One region of the Streptomyces sp. JK94 genome, then DNA from elsewhere that is predicted to be linked to it. Evidence: riboswitches for the same ligand, from Rfam matches in the RefSeq annotation. Region 1 holds a riboswitch; each other region holds the start of a gene.
What was found. A riboswitch is a leader RNA that binds a small molecule or an ion and turns the genes downstream of it on or off. The one in region 1 is predicted to bind cobalamin.
Positions count from the first base shown of each region.

Region 2: it holds a riboswitch for cobalamin, as region 1 does, so the genes downstream of both, ACVV2G_RS03490 (cobalamin biosynthesis protein) here and ACVV2G_RS15925 (ABC transporter substrate-binding protein) in region 1, are expected to answer to the same signal.
Region 3: it holds a riboswitch for cobalamin, as region 1 does, so the genes downstream of both, ACVV2G_RS29740 (energy-coupling factor ABC transporter permease) here and ACVV2G_RS15925 (ABC transporter substrate-binding protein) in region 1, are expected to answer to the same signal.
Region 4: it holds a riboswitch for cobalamin, as region 1 does, so the genes downstream of both, ACVV2G_RS04570 (ribonucleoside-diphosphate reductase subunit alpha) here and ACVV2G_RS15925 (ABC transporter substrate-binding protein) in region 1, are expected to answer to the same signal.

Region 1 covers NZ_JBSICH010000016.1:23,313-27,221, reverse strand. Annotated here, with positions in the region: gene ACVV2G_RS15935 (BlaI/MecI/CopY family transcriptional regulator) at 1-92, shown strand, start outside; gene ACVV2G_RS15930 (M56 family metallopeptidase) at 99-1,031, shown strand; cobalamin riboswitch at 1,114-1,299, shown strand; gene ACVV2G_RS15925 (ABC transporter substrate-binding protein) at 1,364-2,422, shown strand; gene ACVV2G_RS15920 (FecCD family ABC transporter permease) at 2,737-3,765, shown strand; gene ACVV2G_RS15915 (ABC transporter ATP-binding protein) at 3,762-3,909, shown strand, end outside.
Region 2 covers NZ_JBSICH010000003.1:85,813-89,721, reverse strand. Annotated here, with positions in the region: gene ACVV2G_RS03505 (class II aldolase/adducin family protein) at 1-347, opposite strand, end outside; gene ACVV2G_RS03500 (inorganic phosphate transporter) at 571-1,806, shown strand; gene ACVV2G_RS03495 (hypothetical protein) at 1,840-2,061, shown strand; cobalamin riboswitch at 2,200-2,339, shown strand; gene ACVV2G_RS03490 (cobalamin biosynthesis protein) at 2,444-3,409, shown strand; gene ACVV2G_RS03485 (cobyric acid synthase) at 3,406-3,909, shown strand, end outside.
Region 3 covers NZ_JBSICH010000043.1:38,265-42,173, forward strand. Annotated here, with positions in the region: gene ACVV2G_RS29725 (ATP-binding cassette domain-containing protein) at 1-29, opposite strand, end outside; gene cbiQ (cobalt ECF transporter T component CbiQ) at 26-775, opposite strand; gene ACVV2G_RS29735 (energy-coupling factor ABC transporter substrate-binding protein) at 776-1,117, opposite strand; gene ACVV2G_RS29740 (energy-coupling factor ABC transporter permease) at 1,114-1,836, opposite strand; cobalamin riboswitch at 1,867-2,051, opposite strand; gene ACVV2G_RS29745 (potassium channel family protein) at 2,192-2,737, opposite strand; gene ACVV2G_RS29750 (chloride channel protein) at 2,734-3,909, opposite strand, start outside.
Region 4 covers NZ_JBSICH010000005.1:36,210-40,118, forward strand. Annotated here, with positions in the region: gene mctP (monocarboxylate uptake permease MctP) at 1-718, shown strand, start outside; gene ACVV2G_RS04565 (GNAT family N-acetyltransferase) at 792-1,298, shown strand; cobalamin riboswitch at 1,373-1,516, shown strand; gene ACVV2G_RS04570 (ribonucleoside-diphosphate reductase subunit alpha) at 1,641-3,909, shown strand, end outside.

The DNA.
Region 1 (3,909 bases):
TGCTGGCCAGGTTCGTCACCGGCCTCGACCCGGACGACGAGCGGCTGCTGCGCGCACTGCTGGGGCACCCGGGCGACGCGGGGGACGGCTGACACCGCATGGGGGTCTTCGTCTTCCTGCCGCTCGTCCTGCCCTTGACGGCGTGGCCGGTCGCCCGGCTGGCCGAGCAGCATCTGCACCCGCGGACCGCGACCGGGCTGCTCACCGCCGTGGCCGCGGTGATGGCCCTGTGCAGCACGGTGTGCCTGGCCCTGGTCATGGTGGTCGGCACGGCGCAACTGCCGGGCAACCCCCTGCCCGACGGCTGGTCCGACCCCGAGGTACGGGCGGCGGTGCCCTACGACGAGGTCGTCGGCAAGGCGGCGATCCCCGCGCTGTGCGCGGTGGTCGCGGCCTCGGCGCGGGCCCTGTGGCGGCACGGCAGGATGCGCCGCCGCGCGCACCGCGCGCTGGCCGGACTGCCGGGCACCGGGGTGGCCGTGCTCCCCGACGACGTGCCGTACGCGTACGCGCTGCCCGGCGGGCGCCGGGACCGCGTGGTGGTGAGCACGGCTCTGCTCGACCGCCTCGAACCGGCCGAGCGGCGCGCGCTCTTCGCCCACGAACGGGCCCACCTGGCCGCCCGGCACCATCGCTTCCTGCTCACCGTCCGGCTCGCCGCGCTGGCCAACCCGTTCCTGCGGCCGCTGCGGACGGCCGTGTCCTACACGACGGAGCGGTGGGCGGACGAGGCGGCCGCGCGGGTGGTCGGTGACCGCCGTGCGGTGGCGACCGCGATCGGCAAGGCGGCCCTGGTCTCCCGGGCCTCTCCCGCCGCCACCCTCGCCGGCCTCGCCGCGCCCGGACCGGTGCCGCGCCGGGTGGCGGCCCTGCTGGGGCCCGCTCCCGCGCCCCGCGCCTGGCCCTCGCTGTTCACCTCGGTGGGTCTGGCGGCCTGGGCCGCGGCCGCCGGCACCGCCGTGTCCGCGATGTCGTCCGCGAACGCCGCCGTGACGATGTTCCTCATCCTCCGCGCCGCGACGCCTCTCTGAGTCCCTCCTGACGACCTCCGGAGTCCGAGGAGCGGGCCCGGAGGGCTTCCGGCGGCCGCCCCGGACCCGTCCGACGGCCCTGTGGTAGCTTGCGCAAGCCAGTCGAACCCACCTGGTGGGTCAGGGAATCCGGTGCGAATCCGGAGCTGACGCGCAGCGGTGAGGGGGACGGGCGGGGCACTGGCCACTGGACGGCGCGAGCCGGCCGGGAAGGCGTCCCGTCCGGTCGATCCCGAGTCCGAAGACCTGCTGGCAACCCGCGCCGTGTACGGCGCGGGCCGCACCGTACGGACGGGCTTCGCGCATGAGCCCTCGACGCCAGAGGATCTTCCTTGCCCACAGCACGCCCCGTCGGCCCCCGACGCTCGTTCCGCTGTCTCTTCCCGGTGCTGCTGTCCGGGGTCCTGCTGGCCTCCGCCTGCGGTACCGGATCGACCAGCGGCTCCACCGCGTCGGCCGATGCGGCCGGATACCCGCGCACCGTCAGCGACTGCGGGCACGACGTGGAGGTCACCGCCCCGCCCCGCCGGGCGGTCTCCCTCAACCAGGGCATCACGGAGATCCTGCTCGCGCTCGGCCTGGGCGACCGGCTGGCGGGCACCGCCACCTGGACCGACCCGGTCATGAAGGGCCTGGAGCAGGCGAACGCCGACGTGCCCCGGCTCGCCGACGACATGCCGTCCTTCGAGACGGTCCTGGACGCCGAACCGGACTTCGTCACCGCCTCCTTCGCCTCGACGCTCGGCCCCGGCGGGGTGGCCACGCGAGAGCGGTTCGCCGAACTCGGCGTGCCCGCCTACCTGTCACCGTCCGACTGCGCCGGCAAGGACAACAGCGGCGACGGCGACGGCGTCCGCAGCGAGCCCCTGACCATGGACACCGTCTACGGTGAAGTCCGCGACCTGGCCGAGGTGTTCGACGTGGAGCAGCGCGGCGAGGAACTGGTCGCCGGCCTCGAGGCCCGTGTCGAGAAGGCCACGTCGGACATCGACGCCTCCGGTGTCACCCTCATGTACTGGTTCGCCAACTCCACCTCGCCCTACCTGGCGGGCTGCTGCGGTGCCCCCGGCGTCATCACCCGCGCGGTCGGCGCGAAGAACGCCATGGACGACACCCGCGAGGAGTGGCCGCAGGTCGGCTGGGAGACGGTCGCCGACCGCGACCCCGACGTCCTGGTCGTCGGCGACCTGACCCGCAGGTCCCAGACGGCCGAGACCGCCGCCAAGAAGATCGAGTTCCTGGAGTCGAACCCCGTCACCAAGAACATGACAGCGGTCCGGAAGAAGCGGTACGTGCTGCTCAGCGGGCAGGCCATGAACCCGACCATCCGTACCGTCGAGGGCGTGGAGAAGGTCGCGGCGGCCCTGCGCGCGTACGGCCTCACCCGGTGACGCCCGCGAACCGGGTGACCCCCGAGGAACCGGTGTTCCCCGAGAAACCGGCGACCCCCGAGAAACCGGCGACCCCCGAGAAACCGGTGACCCCCGAGGTGCCGGTGACCCCCGAGGCACGAGTGACGACCGAGGAACCAGTGGCACCGGAGGCGCGGGTGACGCCCGAGGGTCAGGGGGCGCCCCAAGCGCGGGGGGCGCCCGCGAACCGGGTGCAGTCCGCGAACCGGGTGCAGTCCGCGAACCGGGCAACGCCACCGGGCCGGGCGACGCCGCCGGGCCGGGCGGTCTCCACGGCCCGGCCGGGCTCCGGCGTGCGCGCGGCCGGCCGACGGTATCCGGTGTGGGCGCTGACCGGGATCGTCGCCCTGTGCGCCTCCGTGGCCGTCGCGGTCACCATCGGCCCGGCCGACCTGGGCGTCGGCGAGGTGTGGTCCGTCGTCGTCGCCCACGTCGGCGGTGGCGGTGCGGCCGACGGCGTCACACCGATCCGCGACGGCATCGTCTGGGACCTGCGGCTGCCCCGCACCCTCCTCGCGGCGGTGTGCGGCGCGGGACTCGCCGTGTGCGGCGCCGTCCTGCAGTCCCTGCTGCGCAACCCGCTCGCCGACCCCTTCGTGCTGGGCGTGTCCTCCGGTGCCTCGACCGGTGCCGTCCTGGTCGTCGTGCTCGGCGTGGGCGGCGGCGCGCTGTCCGTGCCGGGCGGGGCGTTCGTCGGGGCGGTCTGCTCCTTCGCGCTCGTGATGCTGCTCAGCCACAGCCTCGGCGGCACCCCGGACCGGGTGGTGCTCGCGGGCGTGGCGGCGATGCAGCTGTTCTCCGCGCTCACCTCGTTCGTCGTGATGACCGCGGCCGACGCCGAGACCACCCGCGGCGTGCTGTTCTGGCTGCTCGGTTCGCTCGGCGGGGCGGGCTGGACGGACGTGTGGACCGGCACGGCGGCCCTGGTGCTGGTCCTGGCCGTCTGCCTCGGACACGCCAGGACGCTGGACGCCTTCGCCTTCGGTGAGGACGCGGCGGCCGCGCTCGGCGTGCACGTGGCCCGCACCCGGCTGGTGCTGCTGTGCGCCACCGCCCTGCTGACCGCGGTCCTGGTCGCCTCGGCCGGCGCCATCGGCTTCGTCGGGCTGGTGCTGCCGCACGCCGTACGGGCGCTGACCGGTTCCGGGCACGCCCGGCTGCTGCCGGTCTGCGCACTCGCCGGAGCGGTGTTCCTGGTGTGGGTCGAGACCCTGGCCCGTACCGTCCTCGAACCGCAGGAGGTCCCGGTGGGCGTGGTGACCGCCCTGATCGGCGTACCCGCCTTCGTCCTCGTCCTGTACCGCACCCGGAGGACACGGTGACGCTGAGCGCCGAGCGGGTCTCCCGCACTGCGGGCGGGCGGCTCGTCCTGGACGAGGTCACCCTGAGCCCCGGGCCCGGCGCCATGACCGGCCTGCTCGGTCCCAACGGCTCGGGCAAGTCCACCCTGCTGCGGCTGCTCGCCG
Region 2 (3,909 bases), on a different contig from region 1:
GGGACGAGCACCGAGACCGCCGTCGCGTGCACGGCGTGGGTGTGGACGACGGCCCGGGCGTCGGTGGCCCGGTACACGGCGAGGTGCAGGGGCAGTTCGCTGGTGGGGACCAGCGTGCCGAGCACCTGCCGGCCGTCGAGGTCGACGCCGGTCGCGTCGGCGGGGGCCAGACGGTCGTACGGCACACCCGACGGAGTGACCAGCACCGTGTCGCCGACGCGTACCGAGACGTTGCCGGAGGTGCCGACCACCAGCCCGTCCGCCACCGTCCGGCGGGCCGTCGCGACGAGTTCCTCCCAGGCCTCGGCCACCTCCGCGTCCGCCCGTCCGCCCCTCGATCGCGTCACAGTCACCAGCTCCTCCCCGGGCCTCGCGCGCCCCTGTCGTCCCACCGACGGCCGATCCCGGGCGATCCTGCCAGGCACGTCTCCGCAGAGCATCGGCGCGGGCACGGAGCGGAAGGTGACGTCCCCCGTTCCGGTCACCACGAAGCCGATCCCAGTTCATCTCCCGTTCACTCTGGTTACCTACGTTCGTCCAGCCAATGACCTCGAACGATTGCCTGGGTAAATGGAAAGCTTCTCGCTGATCCTCGCGATTGTGGTGGTAACCGCACTCGCGTTTGATTTCACGAACGGTTTCCACGACACCGCGAACGCGATGGCAACGACCATTTCGACCGGTGCGCTCAAGCCCAAGGTGGCGGTGGCGATGTCCGCCGTCCTCAACCTTGTCGGCGCCTTCCTCTCGGTGGAGGTCGCCAACACGATCTCCAAGGGTCTCGTCGACGAGACCGGCATCCGTCCCGAGGTCATTTTCGCCGCCCTGGTCGGCGCGATCCTCTGGAACCTGCTGACCTGGCTGGTCGGGCTTCCGTCCAGCTCCTCGCACGCCCTCATGGGCGGTCTGATCGGTGCCGCCATCGCCTCGGCGGGCGTCGGCGCGGTCCACGGCGACGTGCTCGTCACCAAGGTGCTCCTCCCGGCGATCGCCGCCCCGCTCGTCGCGGGCATCGCGGCGATGCTCGGCTCGCGGCTGACGTACCGGCTGGGCCGCAAGGCCGACGGCGAGGCCGCCAAGAAGGGCTACCGCGCCGGGCAGATCGCCTCCGCCGGCCTGGTCTCCCTGGCCCACGGCACCAACGACGCCCAGAAGACGATGGGCATCATCACCCTCGCCCTGGTCGCGGGCGGCGCCCTCACCCCCGACTCCGACCCGCCCATGTGGGTCATCCTGTCCGCGGGCATCGCCATCGCGCTCGGCACCTACCTCGGCGGCTGGCGCATCATCCGCACCATGGGCAAGGGTCTGACGGACCTCCAGCCGCAGCAGGGCTTCGCCGCCCAGACCAGCGCCGCCACGGTCATCCTGGCCTCCTCCCACCTCGGCTTCTCCCTCTCCACCACCCACTCGGTCTCCGGCGCGGTGATGGGCGCGGGCCTCGGCCGCAAGGGCGGCGTGGTGCGCTGGTCCACGGCCACCCGCATGTTCGTCGCCTGGGGCCTGACCCTGCCGGCCGCGGCCCTGGTCGCCGCGATCGCCGAATGGGTCTGCGGCCTGGGCGACTGGGGCACCGGCCTCGTCGCGGTCTTCCTGGTCGCCTCCAGCGCCGCCATCTGGAAGATTTCCCGGCGCGAGGTCGTCGACCACACCAACGTCGTCGACGACGCCGAGCCCTCCGGTGTGGTGACCACGGCGATGGCCGCCGTGTCGCCGCCGCCGACGGGCGCGGCCGAGGAACTGGCCGCCGCCGTCCCGGCCTCCGCGCCCGACTCCAAGGCCCCGTCGGCCACCACCACCGTCTGAGCCCGCCCCCGGGTACGAAGGAAGCGAACCTCCATGAGCATCGACTGGGCAGCTCTCGGCTCCGTCTTCGGGGTCAGCCTCGTGGCCACCGTGGCCCTGGTGGGCCTGTTCACCCTCGGCATCACCGGTCTCTCCCGCCAGGAGCGGGCCGCCGCACAGGGCGGCTCCGCGGTCCTCGCCGTCACCGGCGCGTACGCGTGCTTCGCGGCCTGCGCGGCGGCGGTGGCGTACGGGATCCACCTGATCGTCGCCTGACCCGCCGCACCCCCGTGAGGCGGGGCGCGGGACGGATCACCACCGTCCCGCGCCCCGCCTCTTCGCGCGCCGGCGCACCCCTCCCGCGTGTGGGCCTTCGCACACTCCCCCGCCGCAGGTCAACGCCAGGTTGACGGGTGTTCGCGGGGCGTGGTGGACTGCCCGAGCCAATACGGCGGCAGGAGAGGAAGCCCGGTGCGAATCCGGCGCGGTCCCGCCACTGTGACCGGGGAGCGACCCCCGGGAGCCAGGAACTCTCACCGCCGTGCTCTTCGAACCAGGGCGCGGACACCCTGAGTGAGGACCTATCGCCATGCACGGCTGCCGTTCCCGGCTCACCAGCGACACACTTCGCCTCCCCCTCCCCCCGGTGGGTTGAGCCGTGCGCGCCGAACGCGTCTTCGCGTACGGCGCCGCCGCCGGCCTCCTCGGCGACCTCCTCCTCGGCGACCCGCGCCGCGGACACCCGGTCGCCGCGTTCGGCCGTGCCGCCGGTGCCGTGGAACGGGTGCTGTGGCGCGACCACCGCGGGTGGGGCGCGCTGCACACCGCCGTGTGCGCGGGTGGCGCCGCCACCCTCGGGCTGGCCGCCACCCGCGCCGTGCGCCGCTCCCCCACCGCCTCCGTCGCGCTGACCGCCGCCGCCACCTGGTCGGTCGTCGGCGGCACCTCGCTCGCCCGCGAGGCGTCCGCCATCGGCCGGGCCCTTCAAGCCGGTGACGTCGAGGCGGCCCGCGCGCGGCTGCCGCACCTGTGCGGGCGGGACCCGCAGGCGCTGGACGCCGACGGGATCGCCCGGGCGGTCGTGGAGTCCGTCGCCGAGAACACCTCGGACGCGGTGGTGGGCGCCCTGGTGTGGGGCGCGTGGGGCGGGGTGCCCGGCCTGCTCGGCTTCCGGGCCGTCAACACCCTGGACGCGATGGTCGGCCACAGGTCCCCCCGGTACCGCCGCTACGGCTGGGCGTCGGCCCGTCTCGACGACCTCGCGGGCTGGCCCGGCGCCCGTCTGACCGCCGTCCTGGCCGTGGTGGCCGGCGGCGATCCGCGGGGCGCCGTACGGGCGTGGCGTGCCGACGCCGCGCGGCATCCGAGCCCCAACGCCGGTCCGGTGGAGGCGTCCTTCGCGGGCGCCCTGGGCGTGCGGCTGGGCGGGACGCTCTCCTACGGCGGGCGGGTCGAGCACCGGCCCGTCCTCAACGGGGCGGCCGGTCGCGCCGTCCGGGCCGGTTCCGGCGACATCGACCGGGCCGTACGGCTCTCCCGGCGCGTGGGCTGGCTGGCGCTCGGCGTATGCGTGGGCGCGCGGCCGGCGGCCCGCCGGGCACTCACGAAGGGACGTGACGCATGAGCGGTGGCCTCCTCGTCGCCGGCACCACCTCCGACGCCGGCAAGAGCGTCGTGACGGCCGGGATCTGCCGCTGGCTGGTGCGGCAGGGCGTCAAGGTCGCGCCCTTCAAGGCGCAGAACATGTCGCTGAACTCCTTCGTGACCCGCGAGGGCGCCGAGATCGGGCGGGCCCAGGCCATGCAGGCGCAGGCGTGCCGGGTGGAGCCGACCGCGCTGATGAACCCGGTGCTGCTCAAGCCGGGCGGTGAGCGCAGCAGCCAGGTCGTGCTGCTCGGCAAACCGGTCGGCGAGATGAGCGCCCGCGGCTACCACGGCGGACGGCAGCAGCAGTTGCTCGGTACCGTGCTGGACTGCCTGGCCGAACTGCGGGGCACGTATGACGCGGTGATCTGCGAGGGGGCGGGCAGTCCGGCCGAGATCAACCTGCGCCGGACCGACATCGTGAACATGGGGATCGCCCGGGGCGCCGGGCTCCCCGTCCTGGTCGTCGGCGACATCGAC
Region 3 (3,909 bases), on a different contig from region 1:
GTCCCGGCCCTCCCGCACGTCTCGCTCACGACAGCGGCCCTTCCAGTACGAGGGTGAGGGCGGCCAGCGCCGCCAGCAGGACGAGGCTCGCCGCCGTGAAGGGCACCGAGACGCGTGCCTCGGGCACCAGGACGCGCAGGGTGCCGTCGTAACCGCGCCCCGCGAGTCCGGACTGGAGCCGCGCCGCCCGGTCGAAGGCCCGCACGAACGCCGTGGCGCCGAGCCCGCCCAGCGAACGCCAGGCGGCGGCCCGGGTGGTGTGCCCCAGCCGCGCCGCCTGTGCCTGACGGATCCGGCGCACCGAGTCGAGCAGCAGGAAACTCATCCGGTACGTCACCAGCGCCACGTCGACCACCGGCGCGGGCACCCCGGCCCGTGCCAGGCGGGGCAGCAGGTCGGACATCGGTGTGGTGAACGCGAACAGCAGCACCCCGAGGGAGGCCGCCGAGGTGCGCAGCAGCAGCTCACCGGCGCGCGCCGGGCCGCCGCCCGCCGCCGTCAGGAACCCGTCCGGGCCGCCGACCTGCACCAGCAGCGGCAGCGCCCCGGTCGCGCAGAAACCCAGCGGCACCCGGTACGCGCGCCACAGCCGGCGCCCCGGTACCCGGGCCGGGCCCAGCAGCACCGTGAGGGCCGTCACCAGCACCAGCGCCGCGCCGGGCCAGGGCGGCAGCGAGACGGCGAGCACGGTCAGCCCCAGCCCGAGCACGGCCTTGTCCACGGGATGGCGGCGGCGCCACCGGCTGCTGTGCGCCGCCGCGTCGATCGGCAGCACTCAGTCCCCTTCGGAAGCGTCCCGCCGCGCCGTCGCCACCGCCCGCTCCGCACCCTGCCGCCGGCCCCGGCGCAGCCCGAAGTAGTAGGCCAGTACGCCCGCGCCGATCGCGGCCTGCACGGCGAACAGCGCCGACTCGATCTCCCCGGAGGGCGGCTCGTACAGCGGCGAGAACCACGGCTCGTAGTCCGGCTCGATCTCGGTGATCGCCGTCTCCGCCTCGGCGTCGGCACCGGCGAACGGCTCCTCCTTGTGGTCGCCGAGCCCCAGCACCAGCGGCAGCACCGCCAGCGCGGCCACGGCGAGCAGCAGCAGGGCGTTGATCCTCGTGTTGCGGCTCACCGGGCCACCGCCCCCGGCTCGTCGGACGTGCTCCGGCCGGACCGGGTCCCGCCGGAGCCGGCGGGCAGGACGCCCAGCCGGGTCAGTTCGCCCTTGCTGGACTGCACCAGCAGCCGCATCACGACGACCGTGAGCAGGCCCTCGCTCACCGCCAGGGGGATCTGCGTGACGGCGAAGATGGAGCCGAACTTGCCGAGTGCGCCCAGGAACCCGCTGCTCGGGTCCGGGAAGGCGAGCGCCAGCTGCACACTGGTGACGCAGTAGGTGGACAGGTCGGCGGCGAACGCTCCGGAGAACACCGCGACCATCAGCGGCGCCCCGGAGCGGCGCAGCAGCCGGTAGACGGCGTATCCGGCCCAGGGGCCGACGACCGCCATCGAGAAGACGTTGGCGCCGAGCGTGGTCAGCCCGCCGTGGGCGAGCAGCAGCGCCTGGAAGAGCAGGGTGATCGTGCCCAGCACCGCCATGACCGGCGGCCGGAAGAGGACGGCGCCCAGACCGGTGCCGGTCGGGTGCGAACAACTTCCGGTGACGGACGGCAGCTTCAGGGCCGACAGCACGAACGTGAAGGCTCCGGAGGCGCCGAGGAGCAAGGTGCTCTCCGGGTGCTCCCTGACCTCACGGGTGAGTGACCGTACTCCGTGGACGACGAACGGCGCGGACGCGACACCCCAGGCGATCGCGTGCGCCGGAGGCAGAAAGCCCTCGGCTATGTGCATGACTCAGCAGACCCTCTCCAGCACCTCGTGGATGGACGACGCGCCTTGGCCGGTCTCCTGGCTTACGGGTACCACCGCCCGTGCTCCGCCTTCCCGGGTCGCAAGGACCCAGTGGCTGCCCGCGAGGGCCGGAGCCGGACTTCCCGATTCACAGTGGCGAGGGCCGCACCGGCATCACACCGGATTTCCCGTTCACCAAGGCGTGGTGACAGTAGTGCTCCCACCGGGGCGGTGACAAGCGGCCCTCCAGGGGGCGCACGCCGCACGGACACGGTCGGTCCGCGCGGGCGCCCCCCGGCGCGCGTTCACCCCGGTGCCGTCAGCCGTGCCGGTGCCGTCAGCCGTGCCGGTGCCGTCAGCCGTGCCGGTCCCGCTCCGTCCGCCGGACCACCATCTCGCGCAGCCGCTGAGTGAGCGCGGTCGCGGCGGCGGTCAGGAACACGAAGCTGTAGGCGATCTGCAGGACGGTCACGATGCGGGCCGTCTGGCCGCGCGGGGTGATGTCCCCGTATCCGACGGTCGCCAGCGTGACCACGGTGAAGTACAGGGCGTCGACGCGGGTGCCGAGGCCGGTGAACTCGCCCTGCTGCTTGGCGAGGGCGTAGTAGGCGGCCGAGAAGATGTGCACGGTCAGGACGATCAGCAGGGAGAGCACCGCTCCGGGCCGGGAGTCCGTCCGGTTGGTGAACACGTGGTGGATCTGCCGGAGCAGCAGCGCGGCCACGACGGTCAGGACGAGGGTGAACAGCACCCAGCTCAGTACGGGACGCCGCGGGCCCAGGTGGTCCAGGGGGAGGAGGAAGTAGGCCACGACCACGGCCACCGCGGAGCCGGCCCGCGTCAGCCAGGGGCGCGCCGGGTGCCGGACGCCCCGCGGGCGGCCCGCCCGGTGCTCGCTCACCGTTCCGCCTCGCCGCGCGGGCTCCCGCCCGCCGCCGGCCGGGTCGGGCGCACCAGCTGGGCGACGACGAAGGCGACGACCGACGCGACGACGATCAACGGCATCTGGTCGTGGGCGTCCTCGCCCACCAGCAGCACCGCCAGTACCGCGCTGGCCAGCGGCAGCCCCGTCACCGCCGCCGCGGCGGCGGAGATGCCCAGAGCGAGGGCCGGGGTCGCACCGAAGCCCGGCAGACCGGAACACGCCACGGCCGTCGCCGTGCCCAGCAGTACGGCCGGGAAGATCGGCCCCCCGCGCATGCTGCCCAGCGCGATGCCCCAGGCCAGCCCCTTGCACGCCACCAGCGCGACCAGCGCCCCCACGGACCAGGCGTGCGGGTCCGCGGCCAGCCGGCCGAGCGTCGCCTGACCGGACAGCGCCGCCTCCGCCGGGGAACGGCCGGTGATCAGGGCGTACGCCGAGAGGCAGACGCCGACGGCCGCGGCGCACAGGACGGTGCGCGGGGCCGTGTGCCGCCGCGTCCACGAGACGGTACGGTGCCCCAGCTCGCCGCCCAGCGTGACCAGCACCGCGATCAGCGCCGCCGTGGGGACGCCCCACAGGAAGTCACCGGCGTCCGGAGCGGCGGGCGGCGGAAGGTGCCGCAGGCCCAGGGCACCGATCTCCAGCCCGGTCCACTGCCCGAACCCGGTGAAGACCAGGGCGCCCGCCGCGCTGGCCAGCAGGCAGGGCAGCAGCAGGGCGACCAGCTGGACGCCGGCGAGGCCCGCCCCCTCGACGAGCAGCACGGCCGCCGCCACCGGGCCGCCGAGGATCGTGGAGATCGCGGCGGTGGAACCGGCCGTCGCGAGGACCGCGCCCGCCCTCGGGTCACCGGCCGCGCCCGCCCGCCGCACCGCCAGCAGGGCGAGTCCGCTGCCGACGGCCATCAGCGGGGCCTCCGGACCCAGCACCACACCGAGCGGCAGCGTGGCCAGCGCGGCCAGGACGGCACCGGGCAGCGCACGGGGGCCGACGGGCGCCCCGCCCAGCCCGTTCACCGGCAGATGGCCGCCGCCGCCCGGCATCCTGGTCACGACCGGCGCCAGGATCAGCCCGGCCAGCACCAGCGCGGGCAGCGGCCACCACCAGGGCGGGGCGTCGTATCCGGCCGCCTCGGGCAGCGACGTCCA
Region 4 (3,909 bases), on a different contig from region 1:
GCTCGCGCTGCTGGGCTTCATGGCGATCGCGGCCGGGGTCGAGGTGGAGAACGGGCAGCTGGCGATCCCGCAGCTGTTCGAGAACATGTTCCCGGACTGGTTCGCCGGCGTGGCGTTCGCGGCGATCGGCATCGGCGCGCTGGTCCCGGCGGCGATCATGTCGATCGCGGCCGCGAACCTCTTCACCCGCAACATCTACAAGGACTTCATCAAGCCGGACGCCACCCCGGCCCAGGAGACCAAGGTCTCCAAGCTGGTGTCCCTGCTGGTGAAGGTGGGCGCGCTGGTCTTCGTCCTGGGCATGGACAAGACGGTCGCGATCAACTTCCAGCTGCTCGGCGGCATCTGGATCCTGCAGACCTTCCCGGCTCTGGTCGGCGGACTGTTCACCCGCTGGTTCCACCGCTGGGCGCTGCTCGGCGGCTGGGCGGTCGGCATGGTCTACGGCACGGTCGCCGCGTACGGTGTCGCCTCGCCGACGCAGAAGCACTTCGGCGGCTCCTCCGACGAGATCCCCGGCATCGGCGAGATCGGCTACATCGGCCTCACCGCCTTCGTGCTGAACGTCCTGGTCACCGTGGTCCTGACCTTCGTCATGAGGGCGGTCAAGGCGCCCGACGGCGTCGACGAGACCAAGCCGGGCGACTACACGGCGGACGCGGGCGACCCGGGCGTCGAAGTGGAGCTGCCGCCGGCCACGGCGGGCACCTCGCACTGATCCCCGACAACGCGGCGGGCCGTCGGAGAAATCCGGCGGCCCGCCGCCGTACCCGTCGGGCACACTCGGCTGCATGGACTTCGTGATCCGGCAGGCGGCGACGGACGAGTACGACACCCTCGGTGAGATCACCGCGCAGGCGTATCTGCGGGACGGCCTCCTCGACTTCGGGGAGAGCGACGCGTACCTCGGCGAGCTGAGGAACGTCGCCAAGCGTGCGGCGGCCGCCGAGGTGCTGGTCGCCGCGGCGGACGGCCGGGTGCTCGGCGGCGTGACCTTCGTGCCGTCCGGCGGCCCCATGGCCGACATCGCCCGGCCGGGCGAGGCCGAGGTACGGATGCTCGCCGTCGCCCGCGAGGCACGCGGACGCGGGGTGGGCGAGGCCCTCGTACGGACCTGCGTCGACCGTGCCCGGGCCGTCGAGGGCTGCGCGCGCGTCGTGCTGTCGACCCAGCGCGCCATGCGCAGCGCCCACCGCCTCTACGAACGGATGGGCTTCGCCCGCACGCCCGACCGCGACTGGAACCCGCTGCCGGGACTCGACGGCATCACGCTCCTCACCTACGAACTGACGCTCTGACACCAGCGCCACCCCTCGGCGGCCCCTCCGCGACACAACATCTGGGGGTGCTCACCGAACGCGGCACAAGATGTATGCTCGTGCTCGCTGTCGCCGCAGGGGAATCCGGTGCGAATCCGGAACTGTCCCGCAACGGTGTACTTGTGTGTATCCGCGCGTCTCCGCACGGGTGCACACGCATGTCCAGTCCGAGGACCTGCCGACAGTGCGCCCGTGCCGTCCCGGTCCGGGTGCCTGACGTCCGGGCCTCGTGGAGTGGGCCGGTGGACGCGACGCCGTGTGCGCTCGTGAGCTGCCCCCTGCCCTCCGCCAGGCCCCGTGCCGAGCGAGGGAGTGCTCCACGTGACCATCGCGCCAGCCGATCCGGCTTCAGCGACTCCGGTGACGACTTCAGCGACCGAGGAGCCCGACGGCCCCGGTGCCGCGCTGCTGCGGACCCTGACCGAGCTGACCGCCGACCTCCCCGGCGCCGATCCCGGCCGGGTGGCCGCCGCCGCGCTGCGCGGCCGGTCCGCCCGCGCCGACGAGGCCGAGCTGCGCGAACTGGCCACCGAGGCGGCGGCCGGACTCATCTCGGAGGACCCGGTCTACTCCAGGCTGGCCGCCCGCCTGCTGACCGTCGCCATCCGCGCCGAGGCCGCCTCCCAGGGCGTCACCTCCTTCACCGGGTCGGTCGCCACCGGCCACCGCGAGGGCCTGATCGCCGACCGCACCGCCGCGTTCGTACGGCTGCACGCGGACCGCCTGGACGCGCTGATCGACCCGGCCGCCGACGACCGCTTCGGCTACTTCGGGCTGCGCACGCTGCACAGCCGCTACCTGCTCCGGCACCCGATCACCCGCAAGGTCGTCGAGACGCCCCAGGACTTCATGCTGCGGGTGGCCGCCGGACTCGCCGAGGACGACACCGCGCGTTCGGTCGACGAGGTCGCGGCCCTGTACGGGCTGATGAGCCGCCTCGACTACCTGCCCTCCTCCCCCACCCTGTTCAACTCCGGCACCCGGCACGCCCAGATGTCGTCCTGCTACCTCCTCGACTCCCCCAAGGACGAGCTGGACTCCCTCTACGACCGCCTCCACCAGGTGGCCCGCCTCTCCCAGCACGCCGGCGGCATCGGCATCGCCTACTCCCGCATCCGCTCCCGCGGCTCCCTGATCCGCGGCACCAACGGGCACTCCAACGGCATCGTCCCGTTCCTGAAGACGCTGGACGCCTCGGTCGCCGCCGTGAACCAGGGCGGCCGGCGCAAGGGCGCGGCGGCGGTCTACCTGGAGACCTGGCACGCGGACGTCGAGGAGTTCCTGGAGCTGCGGGACAACACCGGCGAGGACGCCCGCCGCACGCACAACCTGAACCTCGCCCACTGGGTGCCGGACGAGTTCATGCGCCGGGTGGACGCCGACGGCCCCTGGTCGCTCTTCTCCCCCGCCGACGTGCCCGGGCTGACCGACCTGTGGGGCGAGGAGTTCGACGCCGCCTACCGCAAGGCCGAGGCGGCGGGGCTCGCCCGCAGGACCCTTCCCGCCCGCGAGCTGTACGGCCGCATGATGCGTACCCTCGCGCAGACCGGCAACGGCTGGATGACCTTCAAGGACACCGCCAACCGCACCGCCAACCAGACCGCCGAGCCGGGCCACGTCGTCCACTCCTCCAACCTCTGCACGGAGATCCTGGAGGTCACCGACGACGGGGAGACGGCGGTCTGCAACCTGGGCTCGGTCAACCTCGGCGCGTTCGTCGACCGGGCGAGCGGCGACCTCGACTGGGAGCGCCTGGACGCCACCGTCCGCACCGCCGTCACCTTCCTGGACCGGGTCGTCGACATCAACTTCTACCCGACCGAGCAGGCGGGCCGCTCCAACGCCCGCTGGCGCCCGGTCGGCCTCGGCGCGATGGGCCTCCAGGACGTCTTCTTCCAGCTCCGCCTGCCCTTCGACTCGCCCGAGGCCAAGGCCCTCTCCACCCGCATCGCCGAGCGGATCATGCTCGCCGCGTACGAGACGTCCGCCGGCCTCGCCGAGCGCAACGGCCCGCTGCCGGCCTGGGAGAAGACCCGCACCGCCCGGGGCGTGCTGCACCCCGACCACTACGGCGTCGAGCCCGCCTGGCCGGAGCGCTGGGCGGCGCTGCGCGAGCGCATCGCCGCGACCGGCCTGCGCAACTCCCTGCTCCTCGCCATCGCGCCGACCGCCACCATCGCCTCCATCGTCGGCGCCTACGAGTGCATCGAGCCGCAGGTGTCCAACCTGTTCAAGCGCGAGACGCTCTCCGGCGAGTTCCTCCAGGTCAACTCGTACCTGGTGAACGACCTCAAGCGGCTCGGTGTCTGGGACGCCCGCACCCGCGAGGCGCTGCGCGAGGCGGGCGGCTCGGTGCAGGACTTCACCTGGATCCCCGAGGACGTCCGCGCGCTGTACCGCACCGCCTGGGAGATCCCTCAGCGCGGCCTGATCGACATGGCCGCCGCCCGCACCCCGTACCTCGACCAGGCCCAGTCGCTGAACCTGTTCCTGGAGACGCCGACCATCGGGAAGCTCTCCTCGATGTACGCGTACGCCTGGAAGCGGGGCCTGAAGACCACGTACTACCTGCGCTCCCGCCCGGCCACCC